One region of the Methylocystis sp. WRRC1 genome, then DNA from elsewhere that is predicted to be linked to it. Evidence: predicted binding sites of a transcription regulator. Region 1 holds the regulator's gene; the other holds the start of a gene.

Region 1 (11,088 bases):
CTGATGCGCATCGAGCAGAAATCGGCTTGAGGAGCCAATTCATGTCGCTCTACGCCGCTCGCCGCCGACGCAATTCGATCGCCACCGGCCTCGCCTGGGGCGCCGCGCTCTTCGGCCTCGCCTGGCTGTTCCTGATTCTCGCGGCCCTTCTCTATGAAGGGCTGCGCGGTCTCTCCCCCGCCGTCTTCACGCAGATGACGCCGCCGCCGGGCAGCCAGGGCGGCCTGCTGAACGCGATCGCCGGCTCCCTCGTGATGACCGTCATCGGCGTCGCCATCGGGGCGCCGCTGGGCCTGCTCGCGGGGACCTATATGGCGGAATATGGCCGACACACGAAGCTCGTGACGGTCGTGCGCTTCATCAACGACATTCTGCTCAGCGCGCCGTCGATCGTCATCGGACTCTTCGTCTATACGATCCTCGTTGCGCCGATCGGCCATTTCTCCGGAATTTCCGGGGCCGTGGCGCTCGCCATCCTGGTCGTGCCGGTTGTGCTGCGCACGACCGAGGACATGTTGCTGCTCGTGCCGGGTTCGATGCGGGAGGCGGCGGCGGCGCTTGGCGCGCCGCGCGCGCTGATCATTTCTCGCGTCGCCTATCGCGCGGCGAAGGCCGGCCTCGTCACCGGCGTGCTGCTCGCGGTGGCGCGCGTCTCCGGCGAGACGGCGCCCCTGCTCTTCACGGCCCTCAACAATCAGTTCTGGAGCTCGGACCTAGCCGCGCCGATGGCGAGCCTGCCGGTCGTCATCTTCCAGTTCGCGCTCTCGCCCTACAAGGACTGGCAGCAACTCGCCTGGACGGGCGCGCTGCTGATCACCGTCACCGTTCTGACTCTTTCGGTCATCGCCCGCGCGGTCAGCGCCGGACGGAGGAAATCCTGAATGAACATCGCCGCCAACGCTCCCAAGGAACCGCCGGCCAAAGTGTCGGTGCGCAGCCTCGATTTCTTCTACGGCTCGTCCCGCGCGCTGAAATCCATCAGCCTGCCGCTCTACGCCAACAAGGTGACGGCCTTCATCGGTCCGTCGGGCTGCGGCAAGTCCACGCTGCTGCGGGTCATGAACCGCATGTATGACCTCTATCCCGGCCAGCGCGCCGAGGGCGAGGTGCTACTCGACGGAGAGAACATTCTCGATCCCGCCGTCGATATCAATGCGCTGCGTTCGCGCGTCGGCATGATCTTCCAGAAGCCGACGCCCTTTCCTATGTCGATTTACGAGAACATCGCCTTCGGCATCCGCCTTTACGAGAAGCTTTCGCGCGGCGACATGGACGCCCGCGTCGAGGAGGCGCTGCGCGGCGCGGCGCTGTGGGATGAGGTGAAGGACAAGCTGCACACCAGCGGGCTCGGCCTTTCGGGCGGTCAGCAACAGCGACTTTGCATCGCGCGCAGCGTCGCCGTGCAGCCGGAGGTCATCCTCTTCGACGAACCCTGTTCGGCCCTCGATCCGATCTCGACCGCGAAGGTGGAGGAGCTGATCGAGGAACTCGCCAATCAGTACAGCATCGCGATCGTCACGCACAACATGCAGCAGGCGGTGCGCGTCTCGGACTACACGGCCTTCATGTATCTCGGGGAGCTCGTCGAATTCGGCGACACCGACGAGGTTTTCAACAAGCCGAGAGAAAAGCGCACCCTCGATTACATCACTGGCCGCTTCGGCTGATCTGAATCAAGGAATGATCGCCATGAGCGAACATATCGTCAAATCCTACGACCGCGATCTCGAGGCGCTCGGACGCCGCATCGCGGAGATGGGCGGCATCGCCGAGAAAATGCTCGCGGAAGCGATGGAGGCGCTGTCGACCTGCAACGTCGATCTCGCCCATCGCGTCGTCGCGAGCGACGCGCGTCTCGACGCGCTGCATCGCGAGATCGAGGAAAGCGCGGTCCTGACGATCGCGCGGCGCCAGCCTCTTGCGGTGGATCTGCGCGAATGCATCGCCGCGATCCGCATCGCGGGCGACATCGAGCGGATCGGCGACCTCGCCAAGAACATCGCCAAGCGCACGCTGAAGATCGCGTCGGAAGCGCGCTTTCCGCGCGCCCTCGTGGGCCTCAAGTCGATGCATGAAATCGCGTCGATGCAATTGAAGGACGTCCTCGACGCTTATGCGTTGCGCGACGTCGAGCGCGCGCGGGCGGTGTGGGAGACCGACGCCGATCTCGACGCGCTCGAGGATTCGGTGTTTCGCGATCTTCTCACCTTCATGATGGAGGATCCGCGCAACATCTCCTTCTGCACGCATCTTCTGTTCTGCTCGAAGAATCTCGAGCGCATCGGCGACCACACGACGAATATTTCCGAGACGATCGTCTATCTCGTGACCGGCGAGCCGATGCCGACCGAGCGGCCGAAAATACGCGTCGCCCAGTTCGGCGGCGACAGTGAAGAGGCTTCGCAATGAATGACAGCATTCCCGCGGTAATGCGGGAGGGCAAGAGCGATCGCGCGCCGCGCATACTGGTTGTCGAAGACGAAGCGTCGCTCGCGCTCCTTCTCACTTACAATCTCGAAGCCGAAGGCTATCAGGTCGAGCATGTCGACAATGGCGACGAGGCGGAGCTGCGCATCGCGGAAACGCCGCCCGACCTCGTCATTCTCGACTGGATGCTGCCGGGCGTCTCGGGTCTCGAAATTTGCAGACGCCTGCGCGCGCGCGAGGCCTGCCGCGACATGCCGATCATCATGCTGACGGCGCGCGGCGAGGAAAGCGAACGCGTGCGCGGTCTTTCCGTCGGCGCCGACGATTACGTGGTGAAGCCCTTCTCGACGCCGGAGCTGATGGCGCGCGTGCGCGCGCTGCTGCGTCGCGCGCGCCCGGAGCGCGTCGCCTCGAAGTTGAGGCTGGGCGACATTGATCTCGACCGCGACACGCATCGCGTGCGCCGGTCGGGCCGAGAGATTCATCTCGGCCCCACGGAATATCGGTTGCTGGAATATTTCATGGAGAAGCCGGGCCGCGTCTTCACGCGCGCGCAACTTCTCGACAGCGTCTGGGGCATGTCGGCGGAAATCGACGAGCGCACTGTCGACGTCCATGTCGGCCGTCTGCGCAAGGCGTTGATCCGCGGGCGGGAGAAGGATCCGATCCGCACGGTGCGCGGCGCCGGCTATTCCTTCGACGAAACATTCGGCCGCGACTGAAGTCGCGGCCTTTCATTTTGTCAGGCGTAGCGCGGCGCGCGCAGCTGGTCGCGGGCGCGACGGCGATCCTGCGCGGGCTGATAGGCGACGCGCGCGTGATAGGCGCAATAGGGGCCGCCGCCGATCGGCGACTTGCCGCCGCAGAAGCGGAATTCCGGCGTCGTCGGATCGCCCATCGGCCAGCGGCACATGGACTCCCGCAGGTCCATCAGCGTCACGCGCTCCGACATCGGGATCACGACTTCTTCCTCCTGCGGCTGCGCGCGGGCGACGACCATCGCTTGCGGCGCGAAGGCGAGCGCCACATTGCCATGCACGACATGGCCGGCTGCGCGCGGCTGCGGCGCCGCCTGACGCTGCGCCTTTGCGGCGCGCGGTCGCGGCGCGGCGGCGGTCTTGGCGCGCTCCGCGAGACCCAGACGATGGATCTTTCCGATCACCGCGTTGCGCGTGATGCCGGGTCCAAGTTCGGCTGCGACCTGGCTCGCGCTGAGTCCGTCGCTCCAAAGTTTACGCAACAGCTCGACGCGTTCATCGGTCCAAGACATATCTGTCCTCCACTCGGTCGGTTCGAGCGCGGATTTAGAATCCTTCACCGCCCGCTGCGCTGGAGGGCGCCAGCGGCGACTTGACGCGGATCGAAACTCGAGAAACGCCGGGCGCGACATGCAGCCAGCGCCGGCAGGAAACGTTACTGACGCAGTTGAATCACGGGCGGGAGTCGCTGGCAAGCGAAAGGCGGCGTTCTCAACAGGCTTTCTGCAAGCTTTGTGCAAGGGTGTTGCTCTCAAGACTCAGTTCGAAGGTCACGGAACGCCTGCAAACCGATTCCTCGCCCGCGCCATAGGGCCGCCGCGTCGGCATTCGAGGCCCGAGATTTGACCGCGGAGGCGCGGGCGCATAAAATCAAGGGCTCAAAATGCCGCCCTGAAAAGGGCGGCGCTTTGTTTTTCAGCCCCGCACGGCGTTGCGGTCGCCTGAGCACTGGAGCACGGTTTTGAATTCTGCGCTTTATCCGACCTATGCGCGGGCCGACATCTCTTTCGCGCGCGGCGAAGGCGCCTGGCTCGTCGCCGAGAACGGCGACCGCTATCTGGACTTCGCGTCGGGCGTCGCCGTCCTGTCGCTGGGTCACGAGCATCCGCATCTCGTCGCGACGCTGAAGGCCGCAGCCGAACAGCCCTGGCATGTCTCCAATCTGTTTCGCATCCCGCAGGCCGAGCGTCTCGCCCGGCGCCTCGCCGAGGCGACTTTCGCCGACATCGTCTTCTTCACCAACTCCGGCGCCGAGGCGGTCGAAGCCGCGATCAAGACCGCGCGTAAATATCATGCCGCGAACGGCCAGCCGGAACGCTATCGTCTGATCACTTTCGAGGGCGCCTTCCACGGCCGCACGCTCGCGACCATCGCCGCCGGCGGCAATCCGAAATATCTCGAGGGCTTCGGCCCGCCGGTCGAGGGTTTCGATCAGGTTCCCTTCGCTGATCTCGACGCGGTCGAGAAGGCCATCACGGATGAAACGGCGGGCGTGCTGCTGGAGCCCATTCAGGGCGAGGGCGGACTGCGCGTCTTCCCGCCGGCTTTCCTCTCCGACATTCGCAAGCTGTGCGACGCGCGCGGCCTGCTGCTCGTGCTCGACGAAGTGCAATGCGGCGTCGGCCGCACGGGGAAATTCCTCGCCTGCGAACATGCCGGCGTTGCGCCCGACGTCGTCGCGCTCGCCAAGGGGCTCGGCGGCGGATTCCCTATCGGTGCCTGCCTTGCGACGCGCGAGGCGGCGAAAGGCATGACGGCCGGCACGCATGGTTCGACTTTCGGCGGCAATCCGCTGGCGACGGCTGTCGGCTCCGCCGTGCTCGACGTGGTGCTGGAAGACGGCTTCATGCCCCGCGTCGCGCGGCTCGGCGCCTTGCTGCGCCAACGTCTCGCGGAGCTCGAGGACCGCTATCCTGCGATCATCGGGGAAGTGCGCGGCGAAGGGCTCATGTTCGGCCTCAAGATGCGCGTCCCCAATGGCGACTTCGCCGCCGCCGCGCGCGCGGAAGGGTTGCTCACTGTGCTCGCCGGCGACAATGTCGTGCGACTGCTGCCGCCGCTCATCATCGACGAGAGCGATATTGCCGAGGCCGTCCGGCGTCTCTCCGCCGCCTGCGCGCGGCTTGCGGCTCCGGCGGCGAAACTGGGAGCGGCCTGATGACCGCGCATTCCATGACAAGGCCACGCCATTTCCTCGACATCTGCGATCATTCCGGCGAAGAGCTTCGACGCATCCTCGATCTCGCCAAGTCGCTGAAAGCGAAGCGTGCGAAGGGCGTGGAGCCGACCGGGCGCCCGCTCGCCGGCAAATATCTCGGCATGATCTTCGACAAGCCCTCGACCCGCACGCGCGTCTCCTTCGACGTCGCCATGCGCGATCTCGGCGGCGAGACGATCATGCTCACCGGCAATGAAATGCAGATCGGCCGCGGCGAGACCATCGCCGACACGGCGCGCGTGCTTTCGCGCTTCCTCGACGCGATCATGATCCGCATCCTCTCGCATGAAGATCTGACGGAACTCGCGCGCCACGCGACTGTCCCGGTCATCAACGGGCTCACCAAGCTCTCGCATCCCTGCCAGATCATGGCCGACGTGCTCACCTTCGAGGAGCATTGCGGGCCGATCTCGGGGCGCACGGTCGCCTGGATCGGCGACGCCAATAATGTGCTCGCGAGCTGGGTGCATGCGGCGGCGCGCTTCGGCTTTGCGATCAATGTCGCGACCCCGGCCGAACTTTCGCCGGCCGCTGAGCTTGTCGACTGGGCGAAAGCCAATGGCGTGGCGATGAACGTCACGCGCGACCCCTACGCGGCCGTCGCGGGAACCGATGCGGTCATCACCGACTGCTGGGTGTCGATGGGCGACAGGGACGAGGATTTCCGCCGCAAGGTACTTGCGCCCTATCAGGTCGACGCCAAGCTGATGCGCGCCGCCGACAAGGACGCGGTGTTCATGCATTGCCTGCCGGCGCATCGCGGCGAGGAAGTCACGGACGAAGTGATCGACGGGCCGCAGTCGGTTGTTTTCGACGAGGCCGAGAACCGCCTGCATGCCCAGAAGGGCGTGCTCGCCTGGTGTCTCGCGCCGGGCGCGGCGTGATGGCCGAGGCGCCGAGCAGGCCGGTCTCTTTCGAGGCGCAGGACGATCGCGTGCTCCCTTTCGCGGTGGAGCCGCTCGACCTGCGCGGGCGCCTCGTGCGGCTGGGGCCGACCGTCGACTCCATTCTCTCGCACTACGATTATCCGCCGCAGGTCGCGCGCCTGCTCGGCGAAGCGATCGCGCTTGCGACGCTGCTCGGCTCGATCCTCGAGTCACACGGCCGATTCCAGTTGCAGACGCGCAGCGACGGCCCTGTCGACATGCTGGTCGTGGATTACGACGCGCCGGGCAAGCTGCGCGGCTTCGCGCGTTTCGATCTCGCGCGCGTCGAGGAGATGACCGACCCGGCGCCGTCGGCGCTCCTGGGGCGCGGCCATCTCGCCCTCACCATCGAGCGCGAGGAGGACGCCGCGCGCTATCAGGGCGTCGTGCCGCTCGAGGGCGAGAGCCTCGCGGAGGCGGCGCATATGTATTTCCGCCAGTCCGAGCAGATCCCCTCCCATGTGCGCCTCGCCGTCGGCGAGGTCGTGACGCCGCAGGGCCGCAGCTGGCGGGCGGGCGGCCTGCTGCTGCAATATCTGCCCTCGGGCGGCGCAAGGACGCGCGACCTGTCGCCGGGCGACGCGCCGGAGGGCGAGGGCGTTCTCGACGAAGCCGATGAGGACGACGCCTGGACGGAAGGTCAGGCCCTTGCGGCGACGATCGAGGACCATGAGCTGATCGACCCCGGCCTGTCGGGCGAGCGCTTGCTCTACCGCCTGTTCCACGAGCGCGGCGTGAAGGTCTTCGCCGAACGCGCGCTGGAGGAATTCTGCCGCTGCTCGACCGAGCGCATCGAGAAGCTGCTCAGGAGCTTCACGCAGCAGGAGCGCGCCGACATGGTCGGCGACGACGGCCGCATCGGCGTCACCTGCGAATTCTGCTCCACCCATCGCAGCTTCGATCCGGCGGCGTTTCCCTGAGACGCCGGCGAGGGCGTCTCAGTTGTCCGGGGCGGCGTCCGCCGCGGGCGCGGACAGCGTCACCCGCGTCCCTTTCCCCGGCGCGCTGTCCAGGACGAGCGTCGCGCCTCCGAGCCTTGCGCGTTCGCGCATCCCCGTCACCCCGAAATGACCCGGCGTCGGCGCCGACGGATCGAAACCGGTCCCGTCGTCCTCCACCAGAAGCCGCGTCCCTCCGGCGTCCTTCGCCAGTGCGACGCGGACGCGCCTTGCGCCGGCGTGCAGCTCGATGTTGCGCAGCGCCTCGCGCAGCACGGCCGCGAAGAGCTGCTCGGTCTCGCGCGGCAGTTCGGCGCTGGGAAAACCGAATTCAACCGTCACCGCAATATCGCCCATGCGTTCCGAGAAGCCGTCGACGATACGGCGCAGATCATACAGGTCGCGCCGCTCCTCGCGCGTGCGCGCGATCGCCTCGCGCGCCTCCTGAAGGCCCTCGCGCGCCTGCACGTCGAGCATGGCGAGCGCCACCCTCGCCTCCGCGTCATTGGTCTTCCTGGCGATGAGCCGCGACTGTGTGATGAGCGTCACCATGGAGCGCACGAGCGTGTCGTGCAGGTCGTGGGCGATCCGCAGCCGCTCATTGGCGATCGCCGCCGCCTGGGCCTCCTCCTGCGCCTTCTCGCGCTCCACCCGCAGCCTTGCGGCGGCGGCGTCCGCCTGCTGCTGAAGCAACTGCTTCTCGCGCCGCTCCGAGGCCAGCAGGCGGTCGATCTGGTCGCCGCCGTGGTCGGGCGCGGTGACGACGACGAAACCCCGCGCGGCGGCGTCCCAGGCGATGGAGATCGTCACGCGCGGCGCTTCGGGCGCCGCGCGCATGGACGGCAGGACGATCTCGCCGCCTCTCTCCTTCAGCGCGGCGAGGCTTTCCTCCATATGCAACAGCAGCGGGGCGCTGCAGGCTTTCTCTCCTTCGTCCGGCAGCCACGCGCTGAGGCGCCCCAGACGGCGCGCGACTGTCAGCCCGTCGTCCACGAGCGCGACGCCCAGTTGCCCGCGCGCCAGCGCGTCGGCAAAAACATCCTTTTCCGCCTTGGACTTGTCCATAATGGGCAACATAGCGCGATTTTTCGCAAATCGCTCTATAAGTTGGCGGAAAATTGAAGCTTGAAGGTTTCGTGGAGCCCCGGATGCCCGAGAATTTCGTCATTCCCCCGCCGCCGCCCCCGAGCGTCGCCGTCGCCGGCGGCGGCCTTTTCCCGGTCCGCCGCATCTTCTGCGTTGCGCTCAATTATGCGGAGCACGCGCGCGAGATGGGCAAGGAGCCGGGAGCTGAACCGCCCTTCTTCTTCACCAAGCCGGCGGACGCCGTCGTGGCCGACGGGGCGACGATTCCCTTCCCGAGCCTGACGCGCAATCTCCACCATGAGATCGAGCTCGTCGTGGCGCTCCAGTCCGGCGGTTCCGATATTCCAGTCGAGCGGGCGCTCGACTGCGTCTATGGCTACGCCGCCGGCATCGACCTCACCCGCCGCGACCTTCAGACGGAGGCGCGCAACGCTGGCCGCCCGTGGGACATGTCCAAGGGCTTCGACAATTCCGCGCCCATGGGGGTCATCCAGCCCGCCGCCAGGATCGGCCATCCCGCACGCGGGCGCATCACGCTCTCCGTCGACGGCGCGCCGCGCCAGCAGGGCGATATTTCGGACATGATCCTGGGCGTTCCCGGGATCATCGCGGAGCTGTCGCGCTTCGTGGCGCTTGCGGCGGGAGACCTGATCTTCACCGGCACGCCGGTCGGCGTCGGCGCGCTCCAGCCGGGGGACCGGGCGGAGGGCGTGATCGAGGGCGTCGGTTCGGTCGTCGTAAACCTCGAAAAATAAGGGCGGTTGCGCCCGGCGGGCATTACCGGCTATTTGCTGTCAAGATGGATCGTCAACGACGATCGACCGCAACCGGATTGCGCCTTCCCGTGAACCGCCGGCGCGCGAGCCTTTAAGATCATGACGCAGCCGGTCGATCTCGACCCCGAAGACTGGGAAGATTTCCGCTCGAAGAGCCATCGCGCGCTCGACGAGATGATCGACTATCTGCGCGATTTGCGCGAGCGCCCGGTCTGGCGGGCGCCGACCGAGGAGGCGAAGGCGCGCTTCGACCGCGACCTTCCCGTCGAGGAGCGCGATTTCGCGGATGTGCTGAAGGACTTCGACCGCTACATAAAGCCCTTCGCCACCGGCAACATCCATCCGATGTTCATGGGCTGGGTGCAAGGCGCCGGCACGCCGGTCGGCATGATCGCGGAAATGCTCGCCGCCGGCATGAACTCCAATTGCGGCGGGCGCAATCACATCGCCATCGACGTCGAGCGCCAGATCGCGAAATGGATGGCGCAGGCCTTCGGCTTTCCGCAGGACGCGTCGGGCATTTTCGTCACCGGCACGTCCATGGCGAATTTCCTCTCGCTGCTCGTCGCGCGCGATCAGGCCTATGGCGAGAGCGACGTGCGATTGAACGGGCTATGCGCGCAGAGCGGCCAGCTCATCGCCTACGCCTCGCGCGAGGCGCATAATTGCGTGCGGCAGGCGATGGAGCTCGCCGGGCTGGGCGCGCGCCATCTGCGGCTCATCCCTTCCGACGAGCGGCGGGCGATGAAGATCAGCTATCTGCGCCACGCCATCGCCGCCGACCGGGCGGCCGGCTTCCGGCCCTTCCTCATCGTCGGCACGGCGGGGACGGTCGATACGGGCGCGATCGACCCGCTCGACCGCCTCGCCGACGTCGCGCACACCGAAGACATGTGGTTCCATGTCGACGGCGCCTTCGGGGCGCTGGCCGCCCTGTCGCCGGCGCTCAAACCTCTCGTAAAGGGGCTGGAACGCGCCGACAGCATCGCCTTCGACTTCCACAAATGGCTGCACGCCCCTTATGACGCGGGCTTTTTTCTGGTGCGCGACCCCAAAGCCCACAAGCGGGCTTTCGCCGCCAACGCCGCCTATCTCACGCGCGCCCCGCGCGGGCTCGCGGCGGGCGAGACCTGGCCCTGCGACCTCGGCCCCGATCTCTCGCGGGGTTTTCGCGCTCTGAAGGCGTGGATGACGATCGAGACCTTCGGCGCGAAAAAGCTCGGCCAATGCATCGAGCAGACCTGCCGCATGGCGAAGCGGCTGGAGGCGTGGATCGAGGGAAGCGGTAATTTCTTCATGCGCGCGCCGGTGTCGCTCAACATCGTCTGCTTCGGCGTGACGGGCGACGACGACGGCTCGCTCGCCCGCGAGATCGTGATGGAGCTGCACGAGCGCGGCGAGGCGGCCCCCTCGCTCACCATCCTCGACGGCGTCCCGGCGATCCGCGCGGCGATCATCAATCACCGCACCCATGAGGAAGACATCGACGCCTTCACGACGTATCTGGAGGCCGCCCTGCGCCGCGCCCGCAAGGAGCCGCATCTCGAAGCGCTGGCCGAGGCGCCGCACGGGCCGGGGAAGACGCGGCTGTCGGAGGATTGATCCGGGCGCGGTCCCCTACCTCCTCCTCGCGGGGCCACCCTCCCCGCAAGGGGGGTGGGGGCTCACGACCGGGAATCTCTCAACGCTGCCGCAAGGCGGAACCCTCCCCAAAAAGCCGCCGATCCCAGTCCTCCACCTTCCCGCTCTCCAGCCGCCTTCGCGCGAGGTCGCGCCAGTTCTGGGCGAGCTCCGGCAGCGCCGCCATGGCGGTCAGTCCCTCGCGGTCCATCGTGTCGCGGTAGAGCAGGCGCGTGAGGCGTTCGAGCAGCCAGTGGGGCCGTGGCCTGTCGACGAGGCGCAGAAGGTCGCCTTCTTCCGCGACGCCCGTTTCAAGCACGCGGTAATACCAGCCGGTGC
Region 2 (11,088 bases), 550 kb from region 1:
CCGCCATGGGCGTATTCGAGCGTTACCTGACGCTCTGGGTCGCGCTCTGCATCGTCGCCGGGGTGGTCTTCGTCTGGTCAAACCTCGTGGAGGGCGAGCCGCATTTCACGCTGTCGCAGGTCGCCCTCAATGACAGCATCATGGTGATCGCCTTCGCGCCGATTGTCGCTTTGCTATTTCGCCTCTCGTCCATCAGTGTGTCATGGAACACGCTGCTGCTGTCAATTGTGCTCTACATCGTCGAGCCGGTCATCATCGCGCACCTCTGGCGGCGGGCGCTGCTAGCGCAAGGCGGGCAAGACGCCCTGCAGAAGACTCTCACGCGGCTCGGCCAGCTGTCGCTTTCGGCCCTGCTGTTGACCCTCGTCATCCTCTTCAGCCTGCGGGGCGAACAGATCATGCGCCAGCCGCTCGTCATCGGCCGGCTGGCCGTGCCGATCCTGATTCAGGTCTATTTCATTTCGGGGCCAGCCTATCTGCTCAACCGCGCCCTTGGCGTCGAGTGGCGCGTCGCCGGGCCTCCGGCGCTGATCGGCGCGCAACTTCTTCGAGCTGGCTGTCGCGACGGCAATCGCGCTATTCGGCTTCCAGTCGGGCGCGGCCCTGGCGACGGTCGTCGCGTGCTCGTCGAGACGCCCGGTCATGCTCTCCGTCGTCCATATCGTCCGCCGCTCGCGTGGATGGTATGAACACAAAGCGGCTTAACCCCTAGCTCAGACGAGGCAATTGAAATGTCGAAAAACCCGCTTCGCCATCACACGCCTGACGACGACCCGGAAGCCGGCACGCCTGGCACTGGGGAAGATGTCTGCCCGGAATGCCAGGGGACCGGCAAACAGGTCGACAAAAAGACGGGCCAGCCCACGGCGGAGCCCTGCGAACGCTGCGACGGAACCGGGCGGATCGTCGAGGGGATTGGCTAGATCCCATGGGTGAAATGGAAGAGGCGAAAGCCAAGGCCGCCGCCGCCTATAACGCTGCGGCGGACTATTTCGACCATCCTGTCAGCTCCTTCTGGCACCGCTTCGGACGGCGGACGGTGGAGCGCCTAGACCTGCGCGAGGGTGAAACCGTTCTCGACGTATGCTGCGGGAGCGGCGGGTCGGCTTTGCCCGCTGCCGAATTCGTCGGTCCGAAAGGAAAAGTTGTTGCGGTCGATCTCGCTGAGCGGCTTGTCGCCTTGGGGGCGGCGAAGGCGCGCGAGAAGGGGCTCGGCAATATCGAATTCAGTACGGGCGATATGCTGGCGCTCGACTACCCCGACGCCAGCTTCGATGTGGCGGTCTGCGTCTTCGGGATTTTCTTCGTTCCCGACATGGCGGCGGCCACCAAGGAGCTGTGGCGCATGTTACGCCCCGGCGGGCGGCTGGCAATCACAACATGGGGGCCGGACCTCTTCGAGCCCGCCAATAGCGCCTTTTGGGAAGCCATTCGCACGGAACGCCCCGACCTTATGAAGGGCTTCAACCCTTGGGAGCGGATTTCGACGCCTGCGGGGCTGCGCGAGATGCTCGGCGAGGCTGGAATCGAGAAGACCGAAGTTGTCGCGGAAGCCGGAAGCCACCCGCTCAATTCTCCCCTGGATTGGTGGCTGATCGCCATGGGCAGCGGCTATCGTGGCACCCTCGCCCAACTCGACGCTGCGACCCTGGCTCGGGTTCGCAAGAGGAATCTCGCGCTCTTGGATGGATGCGAGAAGATCACGACGAACGTTCTCTATAGCGTGACCGTCAAGTAGGATCCCATGAGTTGCGTTACGGAATCTGCATGAAGGTCGGGAAATAGCGCATCGCGGCCCGACTGATCGTGCTCTTTTCCGAACTTGTAACCACGCGGTAACCACGCGGCTCCGCTCACGCCTCCTCTCATTCGCCCAATGGTCACGCTCGCGTCTCCCGGTTGCACGAGAGTGCGCGACCGTTCACGTCCGTCTACCGGAAATTGCAGGAGAAAATGGTACCGCCACCCCGGCTCGAACGGGGGACCCCCAGATCCACAATCTGGTGCTCTAACCAACTGAGCTATGGCGGCCCAACGCGGCGGAACCTAAAAGCAAGCGACGACGATTGCAAGCCTGTCCGGGCGCTGAAATTCACATGGCGCCCGCCCGCGCGCGAGAGGGCCCGCCCCTTTGCTCCCGCTGCCCGGCGGCGCGCCGGAACACTGAGGCGCGAAAGGCTATTTCTCCGGGCGCGATGGGGCGAGGGCGCGCTCACCGAGCCTCACCAGCGCCGCGCGCAGCCCCTCCTCCTCGATGCCCTGCGTCGCCGCCTGGGCGCGGGCGTGGGCGCCGGGATCGGTCGGCGGCGGCGCCCTGCGGAGGCTGCGACCCTGCGGCTCGCGCTGAAGCGTCTGCTGGCGCAGAACGATCCGTGAGACGCAGCGCCAGCCCAGATGCGCGTTGACGCGATCGACGATCGCCGGCGCCAGATGCTGGATTTCGAGGCCGAAGCCCGGCTCCACGCGCAGCACGAGGGTCGCCGGCTCCTGCGGCTTGTCGGGCGCAGGCTTCTTGGCGCGGGGCGGCCATTGCAGGCGCTCGGGCGCGCAAATGTCTGCGATGCGCGGACCGACGATCTCGCGCCAGCGCATGAGGAGCGACGATTCGCCGAAGCCCTGTCTGGCGACGAGCGGGTCGATCTGGCGCAGGACATAGTCCGCCAGCGGCCGCGCCCACGCGCCCTTGCGCGGCGAAACGCCCATGCGCCTCTCTCCCTTGCCTGACCGGGGCCGCGCCCCTAATGACCGCGGGATGATAAAGACCTCCCGCCCCGGGCGAAAGCCCGCCGCCGCGCTGCTCGCCTGGTACGACGCGCATCGGCGCAAACTGCCCTGGCGCGCGCGGCCGGGGGAGGCGGTCGACCCCTACGCCGTCTGGCTATCCGAGATCATGCTGCAGCAGACGACGGTCGCGACGGTCAAGGGCTACTTCCTGAAATTTCTCGCGCGCTGGCCGAGCGTCGAGGCGCTCGCCGAGGCCCCGCTGGAGGAGACGCTCGCGGAATGGGCGGGACTAGGATATTACGCCCGCGCCCGCAATCTCCACGCCTGCGCGGGAGTGGTCGCGCGCGAGTTCGGCGGCCGCTTTCCGGCGAGCGAGGAGGCGCTGCTGGGCTTGCCCGGAATCGGGCCCTATACGGCGGCGGCGATCGCGGCGATCGCCTTCAACCAACCTTGCGTCGCCGTCGACGGCAATGTCGAGCGCGTCATCGCGCGGCTTCATGCGATCGACACGCCGCCGCGCCGCGCGAAGCCGCTCATCCGCGAGACGACGCAGGCGATGCTGCCGCCCTCGCGCGCGGGCGATTTCGCGCAGGCGCTGATGGATCTCGGCGCAACTGTCTGCACGCCGCGCGCGCCGGATTGCCCGGCCTGTCCGCTCGCCGGTTTCTGCGCGTCCCGTCGCGACGGGACGCAGGACCGCTACCCCGTAAAGGAGGCGAGGGCAGAGAAGCCGAAGCGGCGCGGCGCGATTTTCATCCTTCGGCGCGGCGACGAGGTGCTGCTGCGCCGGCGCCCGCCGAAGGGGCTACTGGGCGGCATGAATGAATTTCCCTCGACGCCGCTGACGCAGGACGTCGCGCCGAAAGAGCTGCGCGACCACGCGCCCTGCGCAGCGCCTTGGCGCGCTCTCGAGGAGCCCGTGTCGCATGTCTTCACGCATTTTTCGCTTTCCGCGACGGTTTTTGTCGCCAAAACGGCCGCGGCCGCGCCGCCGGCGCATAATTGCCGCTGGGCGGCGTGCGACAATCTCGATAAAGAGGGATTGCCGACGCTGATGCGAAAGGCGGCCATTCGCGCAGGTCTCGTCGAAGGTTGAAGCGTCTTCCGCCGGGCAGGCGGAGAAAATGCGTGATCAGTTTCAGCAGGAGGCGATCATGGCCCGTCGCGCGAGCGCATTCGAGGTCGAGGTCACGGAAGGCGCCATTCGCGTGCGCCACGGGGGACGCACGCTCACTATTCCCGCCGCCCCGCCTGACGCCGAATCGGACGAGGACGCCGATTTCATCGTGCGGCTCGACGACATAGAGCATTGGGACGCGCCCGACGACGAGACGCCGATCGACATCGTCGAATTGCAGAAGATTCTCGACGCCGTCGAGAAGCAGCTCGAGAAGCACGGGCTGAGCGTCGATTTCGACTGAGGAGCGTTCAGGAAAAGCGCGAGCGATTTTCTGTCCGAACGCGCGATATTTCAAACGCGACAGCCTTCATGCCGCCCACCCCAGCGAGCGCTCCACCGCCTTCTCCCATGATGCGACGAGGCGCGCGCGCTGCTGTTGCGTCATTGTCGGCGCGAAGCGGCGCTCCGCGCTCCAATGCGCGGCGATATCGTCGACGCTCCTGAAAACGCCCACCGCAAGGCCGGCGGCGTAAGCGGCGCCAAGCGACGTTGTTTCCAGATGGCGCGGCCGCACGACGGGCGCGTCGAGAATGTCGGCCTGAAATTGCATGAGCAGATCATTGGCGGCCATGCCGCCGTCGACTTTGAGCTCGGATATCGCAACGCCCGAATCCGCAACCATCACGGCGAACACTTCGCGGGTCTGGAAGGCCGCGGCCTCCAGAGCGGCGCGGGCGATATGGCCCTTGTTGGAGAAGCGCGTGAGCCCCGCGATGATTCCGCGCGCGTCCTCGCGCCAGCGCGGCGCATAGAGCCCGGAGAAGGCCGGCACGAAATAGACGTCGCCATTGTCCTCGACGCTTTTGGCCAAAGCTTCGACCTCGGCGCTGCTGTCGATGATGCCGAGATTGTCGCGCAGCCATTGCACCAGCGCCCCGGCGATGGCGATGGAGCCTTCGAGCGCATAGGCCGGTTTTTCATTTCCCAGTTTATAGGCGAGCGTGGTGACCAGCCCTTTTGTCGAGACATGAGGCGTCTCGCCGGTGTTCATCAGCAGGAAGCAGCCGGTCCCGTATGTATTCTTCGCCTCGCCAGGCCCGAGGCAGGCCTGACCCAGAAGCGCGGCGTGCTGGTCGCCGAGAGCGCCGGCGAGTGGAACCCCCGAGAGCGCGCCGACGCAGTCGCCGTAGATTTCACTGGACGACCGGATGTCCGGCAGGCAGGCGCGCGGAATATCGAAGAGGCGCAGCAGCTCTTCGTCCCATTGCAGCTTGCGCAGGTCCATGAGTTGCGTGCGCGAGGCGTTGGTGGCGTCGGTCGCATGGCGGCCGCCGGTCAGGTTCCAGATCGTCCAGCAGTCCATCGTGCCGAAGAGCGCCTCGCCCCGCGCCGCTTTCTCGCGCGCGCCGGGGACCGTGTCGAGGAGCCAGCTCAGCTTGAGCGCAGAGAAATAGGTCGCAAGCGGCAGGCCGGTTTTCGCGCGCACGAGGTCGGCGACGCCTTGCGCAATGAAACGCTCGACGAGCGGCTGCGTGCGCGTGTCCATCCACACGAGGGCATTGTGCAGCGGCGCACCCGAGGCGCGGTCCCACAACAGGCTTGTTTCACGCTGGTTCGTGACGCCGACGGCGGCGAGATCGCGTGGCCCGAGCCCCGCCTTCGCCAAAGCGCCCTCGATCACCGCCTGCGTGTTGCGCCAGATTTCCGCGGCGTCATGCTCCACCCAGCCGGGACGGGGACAGATCTGCGCATGTTCGCGCTGGTCGAAGGCGCGGACGTCGCCGCTCTCGTCGACGATGACGAAACGGGTGCTCGTCGTTCCCTGGTCGATTGCGCCGATGAATCGGGACATGTCGTGTCTCCTGGAGAAGGCCCAATTCCGGCCATGCGATGAACAGGCGTTTCAGTATCCATTCAGCCCGGGGGCTTTAGCCTGATTCTCATTGAACAACAGGTCTGTAAAAGGAGAATGAGCGATGAAATCCGACACCGTCAAAGCAGCGCTCGCCACGCTCGTCGTCATTGGCTTCTCCGGCGTCGAGGCTGCGCCTGCGCTGGCGTTACCCGGCGTGGACCGAGGCTTGGCGGCAAAGCAATCAGAGGCGTCCGGCGTCGAAAAGACGCGCTGGGTGTGCGGGCCCTACCGCTGCTGGCGGCGCCCAAATCATTTTTACTATGGCGGCGGGCCGGCGAATTACGGCTGGGGCGGTTACGGCTATGGCTGGCGCCCGCGCCCCTATTGGTGGTGACTATGGTGATTGCCGCGGCGCTAGGCGCGTTGCGGCTTTTTTGATCGGGGAGATTGCAAGTCCCTGACATCGACCAAACTTACAAAAAGTAGGCACGCCCCTTGCGATGACAGCATGGGCGGCCGGTCCATTGTCGGGAAGCCGACAATGCCGGTTGCGAAAATGGGGGAAAAGTTGTAACCTACTGATGTAAAAGGTAGTTTGCAACCTTTCCAAACTAGGCGAAGGTGATGATCGTCTGTTCCTGCAACGTCCTGTCCGACCGCGACGTCCGAGATTCCCTTGGCGGGAGGGGCGACCGCCCGACCGTCGGGGCTGTCTTCCGGCACATGGGTTGCGAGGCAAAATGCGGGCGTTGCGTGCGCAGCATCGTCGCCATCGTCGACCAGCATGCCGCATCGAGACTGGACGAATGCGCGGGAAGCGGCGATTGTGACAGCTGCCGCGCCGACGATCTCGCGGCGTAAGGTCGGCACACGGTCATGGAAAGGATTTGCACATGCGCGGTGACGCAAAGGTCATCGAATATCTCAATCGCGGGTTGCGCGCCGAGCTGACGGCGGTCAACCAGTATTGGCTGCATTATCGCATTTTCGACAATTGGGGCTTTCTCGAACTCGCCAAGAAATGGCGCGAGGAGTCCATCGAGGAGATGCGCCATGCGGACCACTTCGCAAAACGCATCCTGTTCCTCGAAGGTTTCCCCAATATGCAGGTGCTCGATCCGCTGCGCATCGGCCAGACGGTCGAGGAGATCATCAAATGCGATCTCGCGACGGAGCTGGACGCCCGCGCCATGTATATCGAGGCCGCGGCCTACTGCCTCTCGATCAACGACCGCGTGTCGGAGGAGCTGTTCAAGGACATCATCAAGAGCGAGGAGGGCCACATCGACTTCCTCGAGACGCAGCTCGAGCTGATCAAGCAGCTCGGCGTGCAGCTTTATTCGCAGAAGCACGTCGGCGGGCTGGACTCCTGACGGATCGTTCCGCGGCCTGAAGCGTCAGGCGGCGGGATCTCTTTCATTCACGAGAGCAGGGCGGGCGACCGGCGTCGTTCGCCTTTCGTCTTTTAAGACGCCATTGCGCACGGCCGCCGCGACAAGAAGGGACAGCAACAGTCCCGCGCCCGCCATCGCGGCCATGGCGAGATAGCCCTGCACGCCGAAAGCGGCGTTCAACGGCCCCGAAAAATAGAGAGAGGCGCTCAGCGTCACGCCATTGGCGGCCGCGAGCCAGCCATGCACCCGCGCCGTGTAGGCCTTGCCGCCCAGCTCCGCGATCAGATAGGCGGGCCCGAGCGTCAGCGCCGCGCCCGAGAATGGCTGCATCAGCAGCGCCGCGATGATCCCGGCCGGGCCAGGGTCGCTCGCGAGCAGCGCCCAGCGCAGCACTGCGCCGGCGGCCCCCGCCGCCATCAGCGGCGCCGCGTGCCTCTCGCCGCCGAACCAGCGGGTCGCCGAAAGAAAGAACGCCACTTCGGAGAAGGCGGCGGCGCTCCAGGCGGTAGAGATGAAAGTCGCGTCGAACCCTTTCGCCGCCCATTGCAGCGAACCGAAGACGGTGATGAAACCGTGACTGCCGTGGACCAGCGCGGCGCAGGCGATGATCAGGGCGAGGAGCCCGGGACGACGCAGCGGCGTCGGGTCGTCGATGGGCCGGGCGGGCTCTCGCGGCCGGCCAGCCTCGAAGCCCCGCAGCAGGAAAAAGCTCGTGACGAGCGAAAAGACCGAGATCGCCGCCATGATCAGGATCAGCGCGTCGTCGGGCATGGCGCGTGCGACGGGCCCGGCCCCGAGCATGAAGACCAGCACGGCGCCAGCCGCCCATGCGCGCACCCGCGCGAGCCGCAGGGCCGGCAAACCCGCCTCGCGTCGCCGCCGCGCTTCGTCGAGCACGAGGCCGTCATTGAGCGGTCCGATCGGCCCCTGCACGAAGCACAAAGCCGTGTGGCCGGCGAAAAGGGCGAGGAAGCCATAGGCGAAATCCATGGCGATGAAGATCAGCGCGACGCCAAGGAGATGCAGAAGGATCAGCCGCCCATAATCGCCGCGGCGATCGCCGAAATGGGTTCCCGCGAGATTGGACACGATGCGCGCGGCCGGCGCGGCGGCGAGCAGCGTCGCGATTTCCCCGCCGCCGAGACCGCGCGCCCCGAACCAGATCGGAAAAAATGCGACCTGCACCCCGCCGATCGCCGAAATAGCGGCGGCGAGCATCGACAGCCGCCGCTCGGCGTCATCCTTGACCTTGGCCATGAAGCCTATTCCATCACGGCGGCCTTAAGAATGCACACCATCATGGCCTGCGCGGGCGTCGCGCCGAGATTTCTGATCACATGGGGCCGGTCGCAGCGGTAGCGCAGCGTCTCGCCCGCCTTCACGGTTTCCTTAACGCCTGCGACCTCGACCTCGAGTTCGCCCTCGCGCACGGAGAGGCTCTCGACCGAGCCGCGCTGATGGGCGTCCGACTCGAGCACGCCGCCGGGATCGGCAGAGAATTCGTAGCATTGCAGCCATTCGACCGTCTTGATCCAGCCGATGATGGCGAGCCGGCACTTTCCGTCGTCCGACAGCAGGATCGGCGTGTCGGCCTTTGTGACCTTTTCCAGAAAGGGCTCGTCCTCGGTCGTCTGCAACACGCGCTCGATCGAGACGTCGAGCGCCTGCGCCAGGCGCCAGATGGTCGCGAGCGTCGGATTGGTCTCGTTGCGCTCGATCTGGCTGATGATCGATTTGGCGACCCCCGACTGCTGCGAGAGCTCTGAAAGCGAGAGATTATAGGCCTTGCGCAGCCGCTGAACGGTCGCGCCGAGCTGGCCGGAAAGCGCCAGAGCTCCGGCCTCGAGGATTTTCTGCTTGTCGCGACCTTCGACGCCCATGGCCTTCGGCGCCCTTGCGGCGCCCGCTCCTTCGATTCGAAACCGGACGGCACATTAGCCGATTTCGTTCGAAATATCGAACGCAACTGCGGGCGGCGATCCGGCCCCGCTGTCATCGGACTGTGACGTGAATCTGGTGAATGTCCTTAAGCGGCGAAGGCGGGAGGCGATGACGCTCATGCCCGAAACGAACTCAACGGAATTCATGACAGACGATATGACGGATACTGCCGCCAGGCGCTATCGCACGATTTTCCTTTCCGACCTGCATCTGGGAGCGCGCGGCGCGCAGGCCCACCTTCTCCTAGATTTCCTCAAGCACAATGACGCCGATCAGATCTATCTCGTCGGCGACATCGTGGACGGCTGGAAACTGAAGAACGGCTGGTACTGGCCGCAGGCGCACAATGACGTGGTGCAGAAGCTGCTGCGCAAGGCGCGCAAAGGCGTTCGCGTGATCTACGTGCCCGGCAATCACGACGAATTCGCCCGCGACTATGCGGGTTTGACTTTCGGCGGCGTCGAGGTGATCGAGGAAGCGGTCCACGAAACCGCCGACGGGAAGAAAATGCTCGTCATCCATGGCGACCAGTTCGACATCGTCGTGCGCAACGCCCGCTGGCTCGCCTTCCTCGGCGACTGGGCCTATGACCTCGCCATCGTCGCCAACACCTGGCTCAACCGCGCGCGCCGCCTGTTCGGCGTCGGCTACTGGTCGCTCTCCGCCTGGGCCAAGATGAAAGTGAAGAACGCGGTCAATTTCATCGGCGACTTCGAGAAGACATTGGCCGCCGAGGCCGGGCGCCGCGGGGTTGACGGCGTGATCTGCGGCCATATCCACCATGCGACGATCAAGACGATCGAGGGCGTGCTTTATCTCAACACCGGCGATTTCGTGGAAAGCTGCACGGCGATCGTCGAACATGACGACGGCGGCTTCGAAATCATTCATTGGCGGACCACGGCCGCGGAGCGCGAGGCTGCGATCGCGGCGAGGAGAGTGAAGGCGTTGCCGCCGCCTCGGGCGGCGGCGGCCTGATGCGCATTCTCGTCGCGACGGACGCCTGGCGCCCGCAGGTCAATGGCGTCGTGCGCTCGCTGGAGTCGCTGTCGCAATCGGCGCGGGCGCTCGGCGCGGAGATCGACTTTCTGACGCCGCGCGACTTCATGTCCTTTCCGATGCCCAGCTATCCGGAGATTTCGCTGGCGCTGGCGACGCCCCGCGCCGTGCGGCGACGGCTGGCGAGCGGTTACGATCATGTGCATATCGCCACGGAAGGGCCGATCGGGCTCGCGACGCGCGCCGTCTGCCTGCGCGACGGAAGGTGCTTCACGACGAGCTTCCACACGCGCTTCCCCGAATACATCCACGCCCGTTCCGGACTTCCGGTCGGCCTGTCCTACGCCGCCTTGCGCCGCTTCCACAACGCCGGCGCGGGGGTGATGGTGTCCACGCCGAGCCTCGCCCGCGAACTCGACGGACGGGGCTTCCGCCGCCTGCTGCGCTGGTCGCGCGGCGTGGACCATGGTGTGTTCTCCCCCCGCGCGGCGACGGCCCTCGATTTTCCCCGGCCGATCTTCCTCTACGCCGGCCGCCTTGCGGTGGAGAAAAACATCGAGGCGTTTCTCGCGCTCGATCTGCCCGGAACGAAGCTCGTCGCCGGCGACGGCCCGGCCCGGGCTTCGCTCGAAGCGCGCTTCCCCGACGGGCATTTTCTGGGCCTGAAGAACAGCCGCGAACTCGCGGCGCTTTACGCGTCATCCGACGTCTTCGTCTTCCCCAGCCGCACCGATACTTTTGGCATGGTGCTGCTCGAGGCGATGGCCTGCGGCCTGCCGGTGGCCGCCTATCCCGTGATGGGGCCGCTCGACGTCGTCGGCGCGAGCGGCGCCGGCGCGCTGGACGAGGATTTGCGCGCGGCGGCGCTCGCGGCGCTCGACATTCCACGCGCCGCTGCGCGCGCCCATGCGCTGAGCTTCACCTGGGAGAATTGCGCGCGTCAGTTTCTCGACAATATCGCCTATGCGCGCGGCGCCGCCTCGCTCGGGGGAGTCGGCGTCGAGGCACTGCGCAATTCAGGCGAAGAGCGACATCCGGTCGACAATCGGCAGCCG

What was found. Region 1 encodes PhoB, which activates phosphate uptake and scavenging genes when phosphate is short. Its sites were predicted from a motif close to TGTCATNNANCTGTCAT; they were not measured.
Region 2: a site for PhoB is predicted at 9,084-9,100, ahead of LG047_RS12405 (UDP-2,3-diacylglucosamine diphosphatase). Genes of this name have one in related genera too.

What each region holds. Positions count from the first base shown of each region.
Region 1 covers NZ_JAJFZJ010000001.1:2,011,556-2,022,643, reverse strand. Annotated here, with positions in the region: gene pstC (phosphate ABC transporter permease subunit PstC) at 1-30, shown strand, start outside; gene pstA (phosphate ABC transporter permease PstA) at 42-881, shown strand; gene pstB (phosphate ABC transporter ATP-binding protein PstB) at 882-1,667, shown strand; gene phoU (phosphate signaling complex protein PhoU) at 1,690-2,409, shown strand; gene phoB (phosphate regulon transcriptional regulator PhoB) at 2,406-3,149, shown strand; gene LG047_RS09740 (GcrA family cell cycle regulator) at 3,170-3,697, opposite strand; gene LG047_RS09735 (aspartate aminotransferase family protein) at 4,147-5,343, shown strand; gene argF (ornithine carbamoyltransferase) at 5,343-6,287, shown strand; gene LG047_RS09725 (Hsp33 family molecular chaperone) at 6,287-7,249, shown strand; gene LG047_RS09720 (sensor histidine kinase) at 7,268-8,344, opposite strand; gene LG047_RS09715 (fumarylacetoacetate hydrolase family protein) at 8,416-9,108, shown strand; gene LG047_RS09710 (aspartate aminotransferase family protein) at 9,229-10,731, shown strand; gene LG047_RS09705 (MOSC domain-containing protein) at 10,811-11,088, opposite strand, start outside.
Region 2 covers NZ_JAJFZJ010000001.1:2,558,687-2,569,774, forward strand. Annotated here, with positions in the region: partial or broken gene LG047_RS12340 (arsenic resistance protein) at 63-705, shown strand; gene LG047_RS12345 (hypothetical protein) at 732-923, shown strand; gene LG047_RS12350 (class I SAM-dependent methyltransferase) at 929-1,738, shown strand; tRNA gene LG047_RS12355 (tRNA-His) at 1,955-2,031, opposite strand; gene LG047_RS12360 (DUF721 domain-containing protein) at 2,179-2,703, opposite strand; gene mutY (A/G-specific adenine glycosylase) at 2,753-3,820, shown strand; gene LG047_RS12370 (Imm74 family immunity protein) at 3,849-4,145, shown strand; gene glpK (glycerol kinase GlpK) at 4,212-5,696, opposite strand; gene LG047_RS12380 (hypothetical protein) at 5,821-6,093, shown strand; gene LG047_RS12385 (bacterioferritin-associated ferredoxin) at 6,324-6,560, shown strand; gene bfr (bacterioferritin) at 6,593-7,072, shown strand; gene LG047_RS12395 (MFS transporter) at 7,097-8,350, opposite strand; gene LG047_RS12400 (helix-turn-helix domain-containing protein) at 8,356-8,973, opposite strand; gene LG047_RS12405 (UDP-2,3-diacylglucosamine diphosphatase) at 9,191-10,012, shown strand; gene LG047_RS12410 (glycosyltransferase family 1 protein) at 10,012-11,088, shown strand, end outside; gene LG047_RS12415 (hypothetical protein) at 11,050-11,088, opposite strand, start outside.